DNA from 3 places in the Streptomyces sp. NPDC048255 genome. Region 3 is predicted to be linked to each of the others. Evidence: riboswitches for the same ligand, from Rfam matches in the RefSeq annotation. Region 3 holds a riboswitch; each other region holds the start of a gene.

Region 1 (5,898 bases), on a different contig from region 3:
CGTCAGCTTGTACAACTGCTCCAGGACGGCCTCGGGGTGGAAGCCGTTCTTGATCTCGATGACCAGGCGCAGGCCGTGCGAGCGGTCGGTGAGGTCCTTGACGTCGGCGATGCCCTGGAGCTTCTTCGAGCCGACCAGGTCCTTGATCTTCGCGATGACCTTCTCGGGGCCGACCGTGAAGGGCAGTTCGGTGACGACCAGGCCCTTGCGGCGCGCCGTGACGTTCTCCACGGCCACCGTCGCGCGGATCTTGAAGGTGCCGCGGCCGTTTTCGTACGCGTCCTTGATCCCGGAGAGGCCCACGATGCGGCCGCCGGTGGGCAGGTCGGGCCCCGGCACGAAGCGCATCAGCGCCTCGAGGTCCGCGTGCGGGTGGCGGATCAGGTGGCGGGCGGCCGCGATGACCTCGCCCAGGTTGTGCGGGGGCATGTTGGTGGCCATGCCGACGGCGATTCCGGAGGCGCCGTTGACGAGCAGGTTCGGGTAGGCCGCGGGCAGTGCGACCGGCTCCCGCTCCTGGCCGTCGTAGTTGGCGGTGAAGTCGACGGTGTCCTCGTCGATCGACTCCGTCATCAGTGACGTGGCGTCGGCCATCCGGCACTCGGTGTAACGCATCGCGGCCGGCGGGTCGTCGTTGCCGAGCGAACCGAAGTTGCCGTGGCCGTCGACGAGCGGCAGCCGCATCGAGAAGGGCTGGGCCATGCGCACGAGCGCGTCGTAGATGGACGCGTCGCCGTGCGGGTGGAGCTTGCCCATGACCTCGCCCACGACGCGGGCGCACTTCACGTAGCCGCGGTCGGGGCGCAGGCCCATCTCGTTCATCTGGTAGACGATGCGCCGGTGCACCGGCTTCATGCCGTCCCGGGCGTCGGGGAGTGCACGGGAGTAGATCACCGAGTACGCGTACTCGAGGAAGGAGCCCTGCATTTCGTCGACGACGTCGATGTCGAGGATCTTCTCCTCGAAATCCTCCGGCGGCGGGGTCTTCGTGCTGCGGCGGGCCATCGCTGCGCGGCTCCTTAACCAAGAAAGGGGTGTGCTGGGGGTCTGGCTGGTCTTGCAGGTCTTGCTGGGTCGGGCGGGTCTGACGGGTCTGGCGGTTCGGCTGGGTCCGGCCGGGGCTCACGAGGTGCCCGACCGTGGTCGACGCGGACCATTGTGGCCCGAGGCACCGACAACGCGGACTCCGACCCAGGTGTGACCCGGGAACTTATCCGGCGGCCGACGCGCTTGCATACAGTGGCAGGTCTGACAGAAATCTCTGCATCGCGATCGAAGGGACCACATGCCCATGGGTCACACGGCCACAGCTCAGGCCGGCTCCGGCGGCCTGACAGCGACCGAGCACCGGCTGGCCAACGGCCTGCGCGTGGTGCTTTCCGAGGACCACCTGACCCCGGTCGCCGCGGTCTGCCTCTGGTACGACGTCGGCTCGCGCCACGAAGTCAAGGGACGTACCGGCCTGGCTCACCTCTTCGAGCACCTGATGTTCCAGGGCTCGGCGAGCGTACCCGGCAACGGGCACTTCGAGCTGGTCCAGGGCGCGGGCGGTTCCCTCAACGGAACCACCAGCTTCGAGCGCACCAACTACTTCGAGACGATGCCGACCCACCAGCTGGAGCTCGCGCTCTGGCTGGAGGCGGACCGGATGGGCTCACTGCTGGCCGCCCTGGACGACGAGTCCATGGAGAACCAGCGCGATGTCGTCAAGAACGAGCGCCGCCAGCGGTACGACAACGTCCCGTACGGCACCGCCTTCGAGAAGCTGACCGCCCTGGCGTACCCGGAGGGCCACCCGTACCACCACACCCCGATCGGCTCCATGGCCGACCTGGACGCCGCCTCCCTGGAGGACGCGCGGACCTTCTTCCGCACGTACTACGCGCCCAACAACGCGGTGCTGTCGGTCGTCGGCGACATCGACCCCGAGCAGACGCTCGCCTGGGTCGAGAAGTACTTCGGCACCATCCCGGCGCACGACGGCAAGCAGCCGCCCCGCGACGGCTCGCTGCCCGAGGTCATCGGGGAGCAGCTGCGCGAGGAGATCGTCGAGGAGGTGCCGGCGCGCGCCCTGATGGCCGCCTACCGGCTCCCGCACGACGGCACCCGCGAGTGCGACGCCGCCGACGTGGCGCTGACCATCCTGGGCGGCGGCGAGTCCTCGCTGCTCCACAACCGCCTGGTACGCCGCGACCAGACGGCCGTCGCGGCCGGCTTCGGCATGCTGCGGCTGGCCGGGGCGCCCTCGCTGGGCTGGCTCGACGTCAAGACCTCCAGCGGCGTCGAGGTCCCCACCATCGAGGCGGCCGTGGACGAGGAGCTCGCGCGCTTCGCCGCCGAGGGCCCGACGGCCGAGGAGATGGAGCGCGCCCAGGCGCAGCTGGAGCGGGAATGGCTGGACCGGCTGAGCACGGTGGCCGGCCGCGCCGACGAACTGTGCCGCTTCGCGGTCCTGTTCGGCGACCCGCAGCTGGCGCTGACCGCCGTCCAGCGCGTCCTCGACGTCACCGCCGAGGAGGTGCAGGCCGTGGCCGCTGCCCGGCTGCGCCCGGACAACCGCGCGGTGCTGGTCTACGAGCCCATCGCGGCGGACGAGAACGACGAGCCCAACCAGCACGACGAGAACGAGGGGGCGGAGCAGTGAGCGACACCGCAGCCGTCACGATGACCTTCCACCCGCAGCCGCAGGCCGGGGAGCCGCAACCGTGGGCCTTCCCGGCGCCCGAGCGCGGGAAGCTGTCCAACGGCCTCACCCTGCTGCGCTGCCACCGCCCCGGCCAGCAGGTGATCGCGGTCGAGGTCAACCTCGCCGCCCCGCTGGACGCGGAGCCCGAGGGCCTGGACGGGGTGGCCACCATCATGGCCCGGGCACTGTCCGAGGGCACCGACAAGCACTCCGCCGAGGAGTTCGCCGCCGAGCTGGAGCGCTGCGGCGCCACGCTCGACGCGCACGCCGACCACCCGGGCATCCGGGTCTCCCTGGAGGTCCCGGCCTCCCGGCTGGCCAAGGCGCTCGGCCTGCTCGCCGAGGCCCTGCGCGCGCCGGCCTTCGCCGACGCCGAGGTCGACCGGCTGGTGCGCAACCGGCTCGACGAGATCCCGCACGAGCTGGCCAACCCGCAGCGCCGCGCCGCCAAGCAGCTCTCCAAGGAGCTCTTCCCGGCCACCCTGCGGATGTCCCGCCCGCGCCAGGGCACCGAGGAGACGGTCGCCCGGATCGACTCCGCGGCCGTACGCGCCTTCTACGAGGCCCACGTACGCCCCGCCACGGCCACCGCGGTGGTCGTCGGCGACCTGACCGGCATCGACCTGGACGAGGTCCTCGCCGACACCCTGGGCGCCTGGACGGGCAACTCCGCCGAGCCCCTCCCGGTTCCGCCGGTGACCGCCGACGACACCGGCCGGGTGGTCATCGTCGACCGGCCCGGCGCGGTCCAGACGCAGCTGCTGATCGGCCGGATCGGGGCGGACCGGCACGACCGGGTCTGGGCGGCCCAGGTGCTCGGCACGTACTGCCTCGGCGGCACCCTCACCTCCCGCCTGGACAAGGTGCTGCGCGAGGAGAAGGGGTACACGTACGGCGTGCGCGCCTTCGGCCAGGTCCTGCGCTCCACCGCCGACGGCAAGGGCGCCTCGATGCTCGCCATCAGCGGCTCGGTGGACACCCCCAACACGGGCCCGGCGCTGGAGGACCTCTGGAAGGTGCTGCGCACCCTCGCGGAGGGCGGTCTGACCGACGCCGAACGGGACGTGGCGGTGCAGAACTTGGTGGGCGTGGCCCCGCTGAAGTTCGAGACGGCGGCCTCCGTGGCCGGCACCCTCGCCGACCAGGTGGAGCAGGAGCTCCCGGACGACTACCAGGCGCAGTTGTACGCGCGGCTGGCCGAAACCGGCACCGTCGAGGCGACTTCCGCGGTGGTGAACGCCTTCCCGGTGGACCGGCTGGTCACGGTCCTCGTGGGCGACGCCTCGCAGATCGAGGAGCCGGTGCGGGCCCTCGGGATCGGTGAAGTGAGCGTCGTCACCAACTGACGGATACGGAAGGGGCTCTGGCGGTTTGTTCGCCAGGGCCCCTTTTGTCCGTTTAATGGGGAGGTTGCTTTTATGTGGTGTGGCGTACGCAACAAAAAGGCGCGTCTGTTTGGCGATTGACTGATGATCCGCCTAGCGTCGGCCCTGCTGTTCGTCAGTTGTACCCGCCGCATCCGCGGCACCGGACAGCGATCGCCGAGTCCCCGTCAGGCGCGAGCCTGGGGAGCCGGGGACCCACATGTGTCCCTGGGGTGAATCGGACCGCCTCGCAAGAGGAGGCCCGTAGGAGACCTTCCTGCTCCGAACCCGTCAGCTAACCCGGTAGGCGAGAAGGAAGGAAAGGATCAACCCCTTCATGGCGTTTGGCAGTCGTCCCGCCGGTTCCGGTAAGCACCGTGGCTCCAGCCGTCTGAGCCGCAAGACCGCCGGCTACGCCGGTATCGCCGCCCTCGCCACCACGGGCGTCGTGGGCACCCTCGCCGGTCCCGCCTTCGCGGCGGACAACAGCGACAACTCCGTCCAGGACAACGCCCTCGGCGCCGTCGTCGTGGCCGAGGACCTCGCGAGTGACGTCCAGGACCAGGCCGAGTCCCAGCAGCGCGCCGCCGAGCACGCCGCGGCCAAGGCCCAGGCCGAGGCCGACGCCAAGCAGCGCGCCTCCGAGGCCAAGCGCCTCGCCGAGGCCAAGGCGAAGGCCGAGCGCGAGGCCGCCGAGCGTGCGGCCCGCGAGGAGGAGCGCAAGCGCCTCAACACCTTCGTCGCCCCCGTCGGCGGCGGGATCAGCACCCAGTACCACGCGGGCGGCGGCATGTGGTCCTCCGGCAGCCACACCGGCATCGACTTCCGCGCGGCCTCCGGCACCTCGGTCCACGCGGTGGGCCTCGGTACGGTCGTCGAGGCGGGCTGGGGCGGCGCGTACGGCAACAACGTCGTCATCAAGCACAACGACGGCACGTACACCCAGTACGGGCACCTGGCCTCGCTGAGCGTCTCCGTCGGCCAGCAGGTCACCCCGGGCCAGCAGATCGGCCTGTCGGGCTCCACCGGCAACTCGAGCGGCCCGCACCTGCACTTCGAGGCCCGTACCGGCGCCGACTACGGCTCGGACATCGACCCGGTCGCCTACCTGCGTTCGCACGGCGTCAGCCTCTGACCCGTCCGCAGCGCTCGCGCTCACCGCTTCTTCGAAGACCCCGGCTCCCCGAGCCGGGGTCTTCGCGTTGGTGTTGCGCAGCGCGGTAAATGTTTCGTATTTCCGGCCGCCCTCGGAAAATATCGTGTGTTGCAATAGAGTCTCAGTACGCGCATGTGTGTTCCATGGCGACGGCAGTCGGAAATAAGCGGAGGTCCGGTCTTGCGTATTCCTGCGCACGCGGTATGCACGGCAATTCGCGACGACATCGTCTCCGGGGTCTTCGAACCGGGCAGCAGACTGACCGAAGAGGTACTGGCCCGCCGGTACGGGGTCTCGCGCGTCCCGGTCCGCGAGGCCCTGCGGACCCTGGAGTCCGAGGGGTTCGTCACGACGCGGCGCCACGCGGGCGCCTGCGTGGCCGAGCCGACCGGGCAGGAGGCGGCCGATCTCCTGGAGCTGCGGATGCTCCTGGAGCCCCTGGCGGCCGCCAGGGCCGCCCGGCGGCGCACCGAGGCACACCTCAAGGTGCTGCGCGGGCTGGTCCGGCTGGGCCAGGAACGGGCCAGGCGGGGCCAGGGGGAGGACCTGCGGTCCCTGGGCGCCTGGTTCCACGAGACGCTCGCGCAGGCCTCCGGCAGCCCCGGGCTGATCGCGCTGCTTACCCAGATGCGGCACAAGATCGCCTGGATGTACGTGGTGGGGGCCCCGGAGCGGCCCGTGGAGTCCTGGGC
Region 2 (5,898 bases), on a different contig from region 3:
CCGGCGCAGAAGGTCACGAGGTCCGGTGCGAGGGCCTTGGCCCGCGGCACCTGCTCGGCCACGATCTGGTCGAGGAGCCTGCCGCGCACGGCCAGGTTCGCGTACCGGAAGTCGTGCTCGTCGCGCCGATCGGCCAGGAGCACGGCAAGCCGGTCCGCCCAGCCGAGATAGGAATCCCCGGGTCCCGGGTCCCCGACACCCTCGGTGAAGCTGTCCCCGATCGCCGCGTACGAGCCGATGGTCTTGAGTTTCGTCGTCGTCGCTGCCACGGGAACCCATCCTTCACCGCCGTGGGCGACCTACGCCAACGTAAGCAGGGGTTGACGGACCGTGATCTGTACCACCTGACGGATAAGGAATAAGTACACGTGAGGCCGGGACCCCCCTCGGGCCCCGGCCTCACGTGTGTCTCCCGCTCCGGCGGCGGGTGCCGTCAGAGGCTCGCGCCCTTCGAACGGAGGTAGGCGATCGGGTCCATGTCCGAGCCGTAGGACGGGCTCGTGCGGATCTCGAAGTGCAGGTGCGGCCCGGTCGAGTTGCCGGTGGAACCGGAAAGGCCGATCCGCTGTCCGGCGGTGACGCTCTGGCCGGACGAGACGGAGAGCGAGGACAGGTGGGCGTACTGGGAGTAGTTGCCGTCCGCGTGCCGGATGACGACCTCGTTGCCGTACGAGCCGCTCCAGCCCGCCGAGACGACGGTGCCCGCGCCGACGGCCTTGACCGTGGTGCCGGAGCGGGCGATGAAGTCGACGCCCGTGTGGTAGCCGGAGGACCACATGGCGCCGGCGACCTTGTACTGGGTGGAGACGCCGCCGCTGACGGGGGCCACGAAGCCGGCGCCCGCGGGGGCCTTCTCGGCGGCGGAGGAGCCGGCCTTCTGCTTGGCCGGCGCGGCGGAGTCGGCGGCGCCCTTCTTGGCCGAGGGCGCCGAGGCACCGGAACCGGAGGCCTTCGGGGCCGCCTTCTCCGGAGCCGGGGCCGCCTTGGGGGCGGGCCGGGCCGGGGCCTCGGCCGGGGCGGCCTCGCCCTTCGCGCCGAGCGTCAGCTTCAGGCCCGGGTGGATCAGCGACGGGTCGGTGCCGACGGCCTCGCGGTTGTCGGCGTAGAGCTGCTCCCAGCCACCGGTCAGCTGGCGCTCGGCGGCGATCTTGGAGAGGTAGTCGCCCGGCACGACCGTGTAGACGGTCGGCGCGGCCTGCGGCGCGGCCTGGAGCTGCACGGCCTGCGGGGCCGCCTGCGGGGCGGTCTGTACGGCCTGCACCACCGGGGTGGCGGCGGTCGCGGCGGTCGGCGCACCGGCGGCGTGGGCGCCCGCGGCACCGATCAGCGGCAGCGCGAGGGCGGCGCCCCCGGTGCCGGCGGCGGCGAAACCGCGCGATATGGAACCGGACTTGGGACGGCGGTGCTTACCCTTTGCGGGCATGGCGAATTCCTCTCCGTCGCCTGCGAGGTGAGCTGTCGGGTTCGGACTGGAGATGTCCGGCCGTACACCCGGGACCCCTGGAACGCGGGCCCCATATGTACGGCTTCACCCCGAGCCGTCCCGGTTCAAAAGATCCGGAACAGCGGCTTACCTGGTTCCCCCGCTCCTGCCGCGCGCGTGAATAGTCGGGTGCGGTTTCCGGGCGGCGGCAGGATTCGGCGGTCCACCCGGATCGAGGGCGAAGCTAATCGAGTCGGGCGGCAGGTAACAAGCCATGAATTCCCTGACGGATTCACAGGGATGAGGGAGCGGCGGAATTCCGGTCACCCTGCGTCCATTCCCCACCGTCAACAACCGTCCCTGCCGGGCAATTCGGCATTCGCGATCAGACACTCACGGTCACCGTATGATCTGGCTCACGGAGAGGCACCCGATCTCGCCTCCGTCTACGGCAAGTTGTTGCCAAGTAGCCTAATTCGGACACCCACCCGACGATGCGGAGGAGTTCCCGTGACCCAGCAGATACCCCCGGCCCCGCCGGCACGACCCGGGTCGGAGCCGGTGCCGGAGCCCGAACTGTCCGGAGTGCGCAATTTCCGTGACGTGGGCGGACTTCCGGCCTCCGGTGGACGGAGGGTCAGGGCGGGACGACTCTTCCGAAGCGGACATCTGGCACATGCCACCGAAACCGATGCAGAGTTCCTCGCATCGCTCGGCCTGCACACCATCTTCGACTTCCGCAACAACGCCGACCATTCACTGGAGGGGCCGGACGTCGAACTGCCGGGTGTACGCAATGTGAACATCCCGCTGTCGGACCCCGCCGACGGCCGGGAGTTCTGGAAGATGGTCCGCGAAGGCGACCTCGGCCAGCTCCGCTCGCTCCTCGGCGACGGCAAGGCCGCGGCCCGGATGGCGCAGTCGTACCGCACCATCATCGAGCAGCGCACCGCCGAGCACAGCCGGGTCGTGCACGCCCTCGCCGAGGACAGCGTCCCGGCCCTGATGCACTGCGCGGCGGGCAAGGACCGGGCCGGCCTGTCCATCGCCGTCACCCTGCTCGCGCTCGGCGTCGAACGCGAGGCGATCGTGGCGGACTACCTGGAGTCGAACGCCCCGCACCGGCGCTACCGGGTGCGCCGCAGCGGCGAGCCGGTCGAGGCCCACTCCCCCGAGGTGATGGAGCTCCTCGCCCCGCTCTTCGACGCCCGCGCCGAGTACCTGGACGCCGCCTTCGACAGCATCGACAAGCGGTGGGGCGGGGTCGAGCGCTACCTCGCCGAGGGCCTCGGACTGACGCCCGAGACCCTCGACCGGCTGCGCGAGCGGCTGCTGACCGACGGGGCCTGAGGCCCGCCGGAGCAGGCGGTCAGCGGTTGCCGACCGCCTGCTTCACCAGGGTCCGCCCGAAGTCCCACATCAGGCCCGACCCGCCGTGCGCCTCGTCCATGACCGCGCGGAAGGCGCCGACGAACCGGTCGACGTCCCGTTCTTCCACGATCAGCGGCGGGATCAGCTTGATCACCTCCAGGTGGTCGCCGGAGACCTGGGTGAGGATCCGGTGCTTCTGGAGCAGCGGCACCACGACCATCTGCGCGAACAGCCCCTTGCGGGCCGCCTGGAGCATGGTCCACCGGCTGCGCAGCCCCAGCGAGGACGGCCGGCCGAACTCGATGCCGATCATCAGCCCGCGCCCCCGCACCTCGTGCAGCAGCTCGTACTCGTCCACCAGGGCCGCGAGCCGCCCGCGCAGCAGGTCCCCCGTCGCCCGGGCGTTCGCCACCACCTCCTCGTCCTCCATGACCGACAGCACGGCCAGCCCGGCCGCCATCGCCTGTGCGTTGGAACCGAAGCTGGCGGAGTGCACGAGCACCCGGTCCATGGACGAGTAGACCTTCTTGAAGATCCAGTCCTTGCCCAGGGTCGCGCCGACCGGCACGTAGCCGCCCGACAGCGCCTTGGCCACGCACACGAGGTCCGGCTCCACGCCCGGCTCGTGCTGGTACGCGTAGAAGTCACCGGTCCGTCCCAGCCCGGTCTGCACCTCGTCCGCGATCAGCAGTGCCTTGTGCCGGTGCAGGAGTTCCTGGGCTGCGAGCAGGAATCCGGGCGGAGCCTCCAGGACCCCCTTGCCCTGGATGGGCTCGACGACGAAGGCGGCCACGTCCCCGCGCCCCAGCTCCCGCTCCAGGGCGGCCAGGTCCCCCAGCGCGATCCTCGTGTCGGGGAGCAGCGGGGCGAAGCCGTCCCGGAAGCCGCTCTCCCCGTTCACCGACAAGGAGCCCGTGGTCAGCCCGTGGAAGGCGTGGTCGCAGTAGAGGACCCGCGGCCGCCCGGTGGCGTACCGGGCGAACTTCAGGGCCGTCTCCACGGCCTCGGTGCCGCTGTTGCCGAAGAAGACCCGGTCCAGGTGCGGGCTGTACGAGAGGAGCTTCTCGGCCAGCAGCCCGGGCAGCGGCTGGCAGTCGAAGCGGGTGAGGTCGGCGAGCTGGGCGTCGAGGACGTCGTGCAGGGCCCGGCGGACGACCGGGTGGTGCCGGCCCAGGCCCATCACCCCGAACCCGGCCAGCATGTCGAGGTAGTCGTTGCCCTCGGCGTCCCAGAAGTGGGCGCCCTCGGCCCGCTCGTAGACCTTGTCGAAGCCGATGGTGTGCAGCATCCGGGGCAGCTGGTGGTTGAGGTGGCGGGCGTGGAGCTCGTACCGTTCGCCGCCGCGCTCGGCCAGCAGGGCGCCGAGGTCGAAGCCCTTGCCCCGGCCGCGCCCCGCCCGTTCGCCCGGGCCCTGTCCGGCGGCGGTCATGCCGAGCGGTCCCGGTTCCCGCCGATCGTCTCCCGGGCCGCCCGCAGGGACTCCTTGAGGGAGCCCATGGTGGCGAGGACGGCGGTGGGCTCGTAGCCGCAGTGCGCCATGCAGTTCGCGCAGCGCGGGTCCTTCCCGCGGCCGTACTTGCTCCAGTCGGTGTCGTTGATCAGCTCGCGGTACGTGGGCACGTAGCCGTCGCTCATCAGGTAGCAGGGGCGCTGCCAGCCGAAGAGGGAGTAATTCGGAATCGCCCAGGCGGTGCAGGGGAAATCCGCCTTCCCTTCGAGGAAGTCCAGGAAGAGCGGCGAGTGGTTGAGCCGCCAGCGGCGCCGGTTGCCGCCCGCGAAGGCCTTCTTGAAGAGGTCGCGGGTCTGTTCCACGCCCAGGAAGTGTTCCTGGTCGGGGGCCTTCTCGTAGGCGTAGGCCGGCGAGATCATCATCTCGTCCACCTGGAGGTCGTCATTGAGGTAGTTGAGTACCTCAATGATCGTCTGCGGTGTGTCGGTGTTGAAGAAGGTGGAGTTGGTGGTGACCCGGAAACCCCGCTTCTTCGCCTCCTTGATGGCTGCGACGGCCTCGTCGAAGACGCCTTCCTTGGCCACCGACTCGTCGTGCCGCTCGCGCAGGCCGTCGATGTGCACGGCGAAGGCGAAGTACGGGGACGGGGTGAACTTCTCGATCTTCTTGCGCAGCAGCATCGCGTTGGTGCAGAGGAATACGTACTTCCGCTTGGCTACCAGCTGCCGGACGATCTCGTGGATCTGCGGGTGCATCAGGGGCTCGCCGCCCGCGATGGACACCATGGGCGCGCCGGACTCCAGCACGGCGCCGACCGCTTGGGCGACCGGCATGCGCTGCTTGAGCACCCCGGCCGGGTGCTGGATCTTCCCGCACCCTTCACAGGCCAGGTTGCAGGCGTAGAGCGGTTCCAGCTCGACGATCAGCGGGAACTTCTCACGCTTGCGGAGCTTCTGTTCGAGAAGATAGGTCCCGACCCTGATGGTCTGGCGCAGCGGCATGGCCATCTGGCTCACCTCCTGGGGAGCAGCAAAGAACGGTGCCAGTCATAAAACGCGGGCAGTACGGCACGCAGTACACGGAAGGCCGATATTCCACCGCGGACCGTGCCGATGCGGACGAGCTCATGCTCCGGAGCGTCCACGATCACCCGGACGGCCGCAACCGGACGGCTGCCTCCGCCGGCGGCGGTCCACAAGGTGGCCGCGGACTCCATGTCGACCGCGATGGCGCCGGTGGCGCGCAGCTGCGCGCGCTCCTGGCCGCGGACGACGTGGTCGGATCCGGTCAGGGGGCCGATGTGCACGGTCCGGCCGGGCGCTGCCCGGGCCAGTGCCTCGGCGAGCAGGGCGGTTCCGGTGCAGGTGACGTCGCCGTGCGGGTCCCGGGTCTGCTCGGCGACGACCAGGTCGCCGGGGTGCATGCCGGGGACCAGCCCCGCGCAGAACCCGGTCGCGAGGACGGCCGCCCGCTCCATCCCCGGCCGGTCCAGCGCCCTGGCGACGGCCCGCCGGGCCGCGCGCGGGCCCATCCCGGTGCGCAGCAGGGTGTGCCCGGGCGGCGCCGCACCGCGCGCGCCGCGGCCCGCGCTGCGCAGCGCGGCCTGCTCGATGCGCAGCGCGCAGGCGACCAGCAGCGGGGCGCACGCCTCGCC
Region 3 (5,898 bases):
CGTGCAGGAGCTGACCGACCACCTCATCGATCAGTTCTCCGCCAGGGGCGAGGCGGACCTCATCCACGAGTTCGCCTTCCCGCTCCCCATCTACGCCATCTGCGAGATGCTCGGCGTACCGCGCGAGGACCAGGACGACTTCCGGGACTGGGCCGGGATGATGATCCGCCACGGCGGGGGGCCGCGCGGCGGGGTGGCCCGCTCGGTCAAGCAGATGCGCACCTATCTCGGCGAACTCATCCACCGCAAAAGGGATGATCTGGGGCAAGATCTGATCTCCGACCTGATCCGGGCCAGCGACCACGGCGACCACCTGACGGAGGCCGAGGCCACCGCCATGGCCTTCATCCTCCTCTTCGCGGGCTTCGAGACGACCGTGAACCTCATCGGCAACGGGGTCCACTCCCTCTTCATGAACCCCGGCCAGCGCGAGCGCCTCCAGCGCTCCCTCGCGGCCGGTGAGAGCGCCCTGCTGGAGACCGGGGTCGAGGAGCTGCTGCGCTACGACGGCCCCGTGGAGCTGGCCACCTGGCGGTTCGCCACCGAGGCGCTGACCCTCGGCGGCCGGGAGATCGCGGCCGGCGATCCGGTGCTGGTCGTCCTCGCGGCCGCCGACCGGGACCCCGAGCGGTTCGCCGAACCGGACACCCTCGACCTCTCCAGGACCGACAACCAGCACCTCGGCTACGGGCACGGGATCCACTACTGCCTGGGCGCTCCGCTCGCGCGGCTTGAGGGGCAGACCGCGCTCGCGAGTTTGCTGACGCGTCTGCCCGATCTGGAACTTGCCATTCCCCCCGAAGACCTGCGGTGGCGGGGCGGGCTCATCATGCGTGGCCTGCGCACCCTTCCGGTCCGCTTCACACCCCGGAACGACTGAAGGCGCGCTGACCGGAAGTCAGTTACCGGCGGAACTTGTGACAACCGTTCGAAGGAGGCTAGGTTCTGCCGTTACCCCGCCGTTATGCGAAAGGTGCACCCTCATGCGTTCCGGGAACGGCCGCCACAGACGCCCCCGCCAGGTCCCCGCGCTGGTAGTCACAGCCGGAGTCACTGGCTCAGCACTGGCCCTGCCACTGCTTGCCGCCACCAACGCCACGGCTGCCGACACGTCCACGTGGGACAAGGTCGCCGAGTGCGAGAGCGGCGGCACGTGGAGCGCCAACTTCGGCAGCGGCGCGTACGGCGGGCTCCAGTTCACCCAGGAGCAGTGGCAGAGCGCCGGCGGGCTCGACTTCGCCGAGCGGCCCGACCTCGCGAGCCGGTCCCAGCAGATAGCCGTGGCCGAGCGGGTGCTGGCCTCCCAGGGGCCGCAGGCGTGGCCGCTGTGCGCGGCCTCGGCCGGGCTGACCCAGCAGGGCCCGGCCCCCGAGGTGGACCCCGGCCTGCCCGGCGGTTCCGGGCCCGTCGCGCCCTCCCCGTCCCGCCCGGACGATGTCGTGCCGCCCGCCGGACAGGGTGCGCCGGCCACGGACTTCGGGGCTCCGACCCCGGTGCCGAGCCCGTCCGGGACCCCTGCGCCCGCGATCCCGGACGGCCCGCTCGCGCCCTCCCTCGGACTGCCCGTCATGCCCGCGCCGGACTTCCCCCCGACGGTGGACCCGTCCGCTCCGGCGAGCCCCGAGGTCCCGGGCGGCGAGAGCACCGCTCCGGTGGACCCGACCACTCCGGCTCCCTCCCCGGACCCGACGGCGCCCACGGCCCCCACCACTTCCCCGTCCCCGTCCGACCTCACGGTCCCGGCGACCCCGGGCGCCTCGGCCGACCCGACGGTCCCGCCCGCCTCCGCCGACCCGTCCGCCCCTGCCGAGGGCAGCGGCAAGCACCGTGGCACGCCCGCGGTCGAGGCTCCCGCCGCGCCTGATGCCGCGTCGGACCCCACGTACACGGTGAAGGCGGGCGACAGCCTGACCGCCATCGCGGACGCCAAGGGGCTCAAGGGGGGCTGGAACGCCCTCTACCAGGCCAATGAGCAGGTCATCGGCGGGGATGCCGACCTGATCAAGCCTGGGCAGAATCTGGATCTAACCAAGCAATAGGGGCACTTCGGGCATCCGGAAAAGGATGATTGTCGGTTTTCTGTAAGTGAGACATGTGTCTCTTCAGGTCAACTGGCGTGTCCCGCCCGGAAGCTGCTGCAAACCCCGCCCTCACCTGCGCAAACACCCTTGCGGAGGGCGCAAGTAGGGGTCGTTTCTCCCCGATGTGGCTCGTTGAACATCGGGGAGAGACCTGTCTACCTTCTGAATCGCTCGCCACCGCGAGCTCCTTCGACCGCATCGCCGAATCCTGCCGGCGGACGGGGGGAACAGTCGTCGCGTCAAGCGCCGAAGGCAGGAGCGGGGGAACCAAGGTAGGCGCCGGGAGCGGCCGTTGAGAGACGGTCACGCCACCGGCTAGGGGTTAAGGCGTGCGCTGGTCGCGCGTCCGGGCAACTCACTCGCCCGAACCCGACAGCTCACCTCGCAGGCGTCGGTGAGGAGAAACTCCATGCTGCTTTCCGGCAAGGGCAAGCACCGCCGCGCCTCCAAGGCCGCTCGCATCGTCACGCTCGCCGGTGTCACCGGTGTGGCAGTCGCCGCCCCCCTGATGGCGGCCGGCTCCGCCAGCGCCGCCACGGCCTCCGAGTGGGACCGTGTCGCGCAGTGCGAGTCCGGTGGCAACTGGGCCATCAACACGGGCAACGGCTACTACGGCGGCCTGCAGTTCTCGTCCTCCACCTGGGCCGGCTACGGCGGCAAGGCGTACGCCGCCCAGGCCAACCAGGCCACCAAGTCCCAGCAGATAGCCATTGCCGAGAAGGTCCTCAAGGGCCAGGGCAAGGGCGCCTGGCCGTCCTGCGGCGTCGGCCTGTCCAACTCCTCGTACACCGGTGGCGGCGCGGCCGAGGCCCCCGCCAAGCCGAAGGCCGAGCCGAAGAAGCAGGAGAAGAAGGCCGAGCCGAAGAAGGAGACCAAGCGCTCCGAGGCTCCGGCCACCCGCTCCGAGCGCACCGAGGCCGCCCCGGCCAAGCCGAAGGCCCAGGCCCCGAAGACCGAGGCCCCCAAGACCGAGGCCCCGAAGACCGGCAACGGCTCGTACGAGGTCAAGCCCGGCGACACGCTCGGCAACATCGCCGAGGCCAACGGCGTCCAGGGCGGCTGGCAGCACCTCCACGAGCTGAACAAGGACATCGTGGCGGACGCCGACCTGATCTTCCCCGGTCAGAAGCTGAAGCTCAGCTGAACACTGCGGTCATGACCGCAGGACAGTTCGCGGCCCGCCGCTGAACGCATGCACCGACCCACCGCCCGGCGCGTCCCTTCCACGCGCCGGGCGGTGGCGTGTGCGCCGTCAGAACCGCCCCGGGCAAGGGTCCTATGTCCCGGAAGACGGGTATTCGGGCCCTTTTTCGTCCCAGGAGGCGGGCGGTCGGGCGGCCGAGCGCCCGGAGCCGGTTAGGCTCTAGTCGGCAAGGCCGTCCCACGGCCTGACACGCCACCGCACACCCAGCGTCACATCCCAGAAGGAGATGCTCGTGCCGTCCATCGACGTCGTCGTAGCCCGGGAAATCCTGGACTCCCGAGGCAACCCCACGGTCGAGGTCGAGGTTGGCCTCGACGATGGCAGCACCGGCCGTGCTGCAGTTCCGTCCGGCGCCTCCACCGGTGCCTTCGAGGCCATCGAGCTCCGTGACGGTGACCCCAACCGCTACATGGGCAAGGGCGTCGAGAAGGCCGTCCTGGCCGTCATCGAGCAGATCGGCCCGGAGCTCGTCGGCTACGACGCCACCGAGCAGCGCCTGATCGACCAGGCCATGTTCGACCTGGACGCCACCGACAACAAGGGCTCGCTCGGCGCCAACGCCATCCTCGGCGTCTCCCTGGCCGTCGCGCACGCCGCGTCCGAGGCCTCGGACCTGCCGCTCTTCCGCTACCTCGGCGGCCCGAACGCGCACCTGCTGCCCGTTCCGATGATGAACATCCTCAACGGTGGGTCGCACGCCGACTCCAACGTGGACATCCAGGAGTTCATGATCGCCCCGATCGGCGCGGAGTCCTTCTCCGAGGCGCTGCGCTGGGGTGCCGAGGTCTACCACACCCTCAAGAAGGTCCTGCACACCAAGGGCCTCTCCACCGGGCTGGGCGACGAGGGCGGCTTCGCGCCGAACCTGGACTCCAACCGCGCCGCGCTCGACCTCATCGTCGAGGCCATCAAGCAGGCCGGCTACACCCCGGGCAAGGACATCGCGCTCGCGCTCGACGTCGCCGCGTCCGAGTTCTACAAGGACGGCAAGTACGAGTTCGAGGGCCAGTCCCGCTCGGCCGCCGAGATGACCGAGTACTACGAGGAGCTCGTCTCCGCGTACCCGATGGTCTCCATCGAGGACCCGCTGTACGAGGACGACTGGGCCGGCTGGAAGACCCTCACCGACAAGCTGGGCTCCAAGGTCCAGATCGTCGGCGACGACCTCTTCGTCACCAACCCGGAGCGCTTGGCCCGCGGCATCGAGGAGGGCTCCGCGAACGCCCTGCTCGTGAAGGTGAACCAGATCGGTTCGCTGACCGAGACCCTCGACGCCGTCGAGATGGCCCAGCGCAACGGCTTCAAGTGCATGATGTCCCACCGCTCCGGCGAGACCGAGGACGTCACCATCGCCGACCTCGCCGTCGCGGTGAACTGCGGCCAGATCAAGACCGGCGCCCCGGCCCGCTCGGACCGCGTCGCCAAGTACAACCAGCTGCTGCGCATCGAGGAGATCCTCGACGACGCCGCGGTGTACGCGGGCCGCAGCGCCTTCCCCCGCTTCAAGGGCTGACGCCCTGAAGCCCGGCGTCCCGCGTTTCAAGGGCTAATCACGCTCTTGCTTCCGTACGTCCCCGCACTCGGTCCCGTACCGTGTGCGGGGACGTATTGCGTAGTGCGTACATAGGGGAGGCGGGATCAATGGCCGGGAACCGGGATCGGTTCTCCACCTTCTCCACCGCGACCAGGCTCAAGCAGCTCGGCGAGCGGACCGCCGCCCACGTCTACCGCTCGCAGTCGCGCCGCCAGGTCCGCCGCAGCCGGCTCACCGGCCGGGCCGCACTGCTCGTGCTCGTCCTCTGTACGCTGGTCGTCGCCCTCGCGTATCCGATGCGCCAGTACGTCTCCCAGCGCTCGGAGATCTCGGAGCAGCAGCGGGCCGCCGCCGCCGCGCGCGAACGGCTGGAGCGGCTGCGCGACGAGAAGGCCCGCTGGCAGGACGACGCCTACGCGGAGCAGCAGGCGCGCAAGCACCTGCACTACCTCCGTCCGGGGGAGACCGGCTACATCATGAACGACCCCGGAGCGGGCGGTCCCGCACCGCGCCGCACCGGCCAGGCCGGCTCCGACCGGCCCTGGTACTCGAACGTCTGGGACGGCGTCGACAAGGCCGACCGCCCCGGCGACTGACGAGCACCGCACCGAGTGCGTACCGAGTACGCACCGAGCACCGCACCCATCCACGAGAACGAAGAGACTTCCTCCAGGCATGCAGACGCCCCCGCCCCAGACCGACCGGACCGAGCCGACCGACGCGGACATCGAAGCGTTCGAGCAGCAGCTCGGCCGCCCGCCGCGCGGGCTGCGCGCCATCGTGCACCGCTGCCCGTGCGGCCAGCCGGACGTGGTGGAGACCGCCCCGCGGCTCCCCGACGGCACCCCCTTCCCGACGCTGTACTACCTGACGTGCCCGCGCGCGGCCGGTGCCATCGGCACGCTGGAGGCCAACGGCGTCATGAAGGAGATGCAGGCCCGGCTCGCCGAGGACCCGGAACTGGCCGCCGCCTACCGGGCCGCGCACGAGGACTACATCCAGCGCCGTGACGCCATCGAGGTGCTCCAGGGCTTCCCGAGCGCCGGCGGGATGCCGGACCGGGTCAAGTGCCTGCACGT

What was found. Region 3 has a riboswitch for cyclic di-AMP ahead of AB0D94_RS17635 (transglycosylase family protein). Riboswitches for the same ligand answer to the same signal wherever they lie in the genome.
Region 1: it holds a riboswitch for cyclic di-AMP, as region 3 does, so the genes downstream of both, AB0D94_RS17990 (M23 family metallopeptidase) here and AB0D94_RS17635 (transglycosylase family protein) in region 3, are expected to answer to the same signal.
Region 2: it holds a riboswitch for cyclic di-AMP, as region 3 does, so the genes downstream of both, AB0D94_RS30850 (LysM peptidoglycan-binding domain-containing M23 family metallopeptidase) here and AB0D94_RS17635 (transglycosylase family protein) in region 3, are expected to answer to the same signal.

Annotation. Positions count from the first base shown of each region.
Region 1 is NZ_JBEZMA010000020.1:30,391-36,288, reverse strand. It holds gene AB0D94_RS18005 (DNA topoisomerase IV subunit A) at 1-1,005, opposite strand, end outside; gene AB0D94_RS18000 (pitrilysin family protein) at 1,292-2,644, shown strand; gene AB0D94_RS17995 (pitrilysin family protein) at 2,665-4,032, shown strand; cyclic di-AMP (ydaO/yuaA leader) riboswitch at 4,216-4,375, shown strand; gene AB0D94_RS17990 (M23 family metallopeptidase) at 4,388-5,185, shown strand; gene AB0D94_RS17985 (GntR family transcriptional regulator) at 5,387-5,898, shown strand, end outside.
Region 2 is NZ_JBEZMA010000057.1:22,253-28,150, forward strand. It holds gene AB0D94_RS30845 (SGNH/GDSL hydrolase family protein) at 1-269, opposite strand, end outside; gene AB0D94_RS30850 (LysM peptidoglycan-binding domain-containing M23 family metallopeptidase) at 434-1,423, opposite strand; cyclic di-AMP (ydaO/yuaA leader) riboswitch at 1,428-1,621, opposite strand; gene AB0D94_RS30855 (tyrosine-protein phosphatase) at 1,934-2,773, shown strand; gene AB0D94_RS30860 (aspartate aminotransferase family protein) at 2,793-4,223, opposite strand; gene hpnH (adenosyl-hopene transferase HpnH) at 4,220-5,251, opposite strand; gene AB0D94_RS30870 (1-hydroxy-2-methyl-2-butenyl 4-diphosphate reductase) at 5,257-5,898, opposite strand, start outside.
Region 3 is NZ_JBEZMA010000019.1:75,189-81,086, reverse strand. It holds gene AB0D94_RS17645 (cytochrome P450) at 1-880, shown strand, start outside; gene AB0D94_RS17640 (transglycosylase family protein) at 984-2,039, shown strand; cyclic di-AMP (ydaO/yuaA leader) riboswitch at 2,316-2,487, shown strand; gene AB0D94_RS17635 (transglycosylase family protein) at 2,491-3,225, shown strand; gene eno (phosphopyruvate hydratase) at 3,512-4,798, shown strand; gene AB0D94_RS17625 (septum formation initiator family protein) at 4,927-5,415, shown strand; gene AB0D94_RS17620 (DUF501 domain-containing protein) at 5,495-5,898, shown strand, end outside.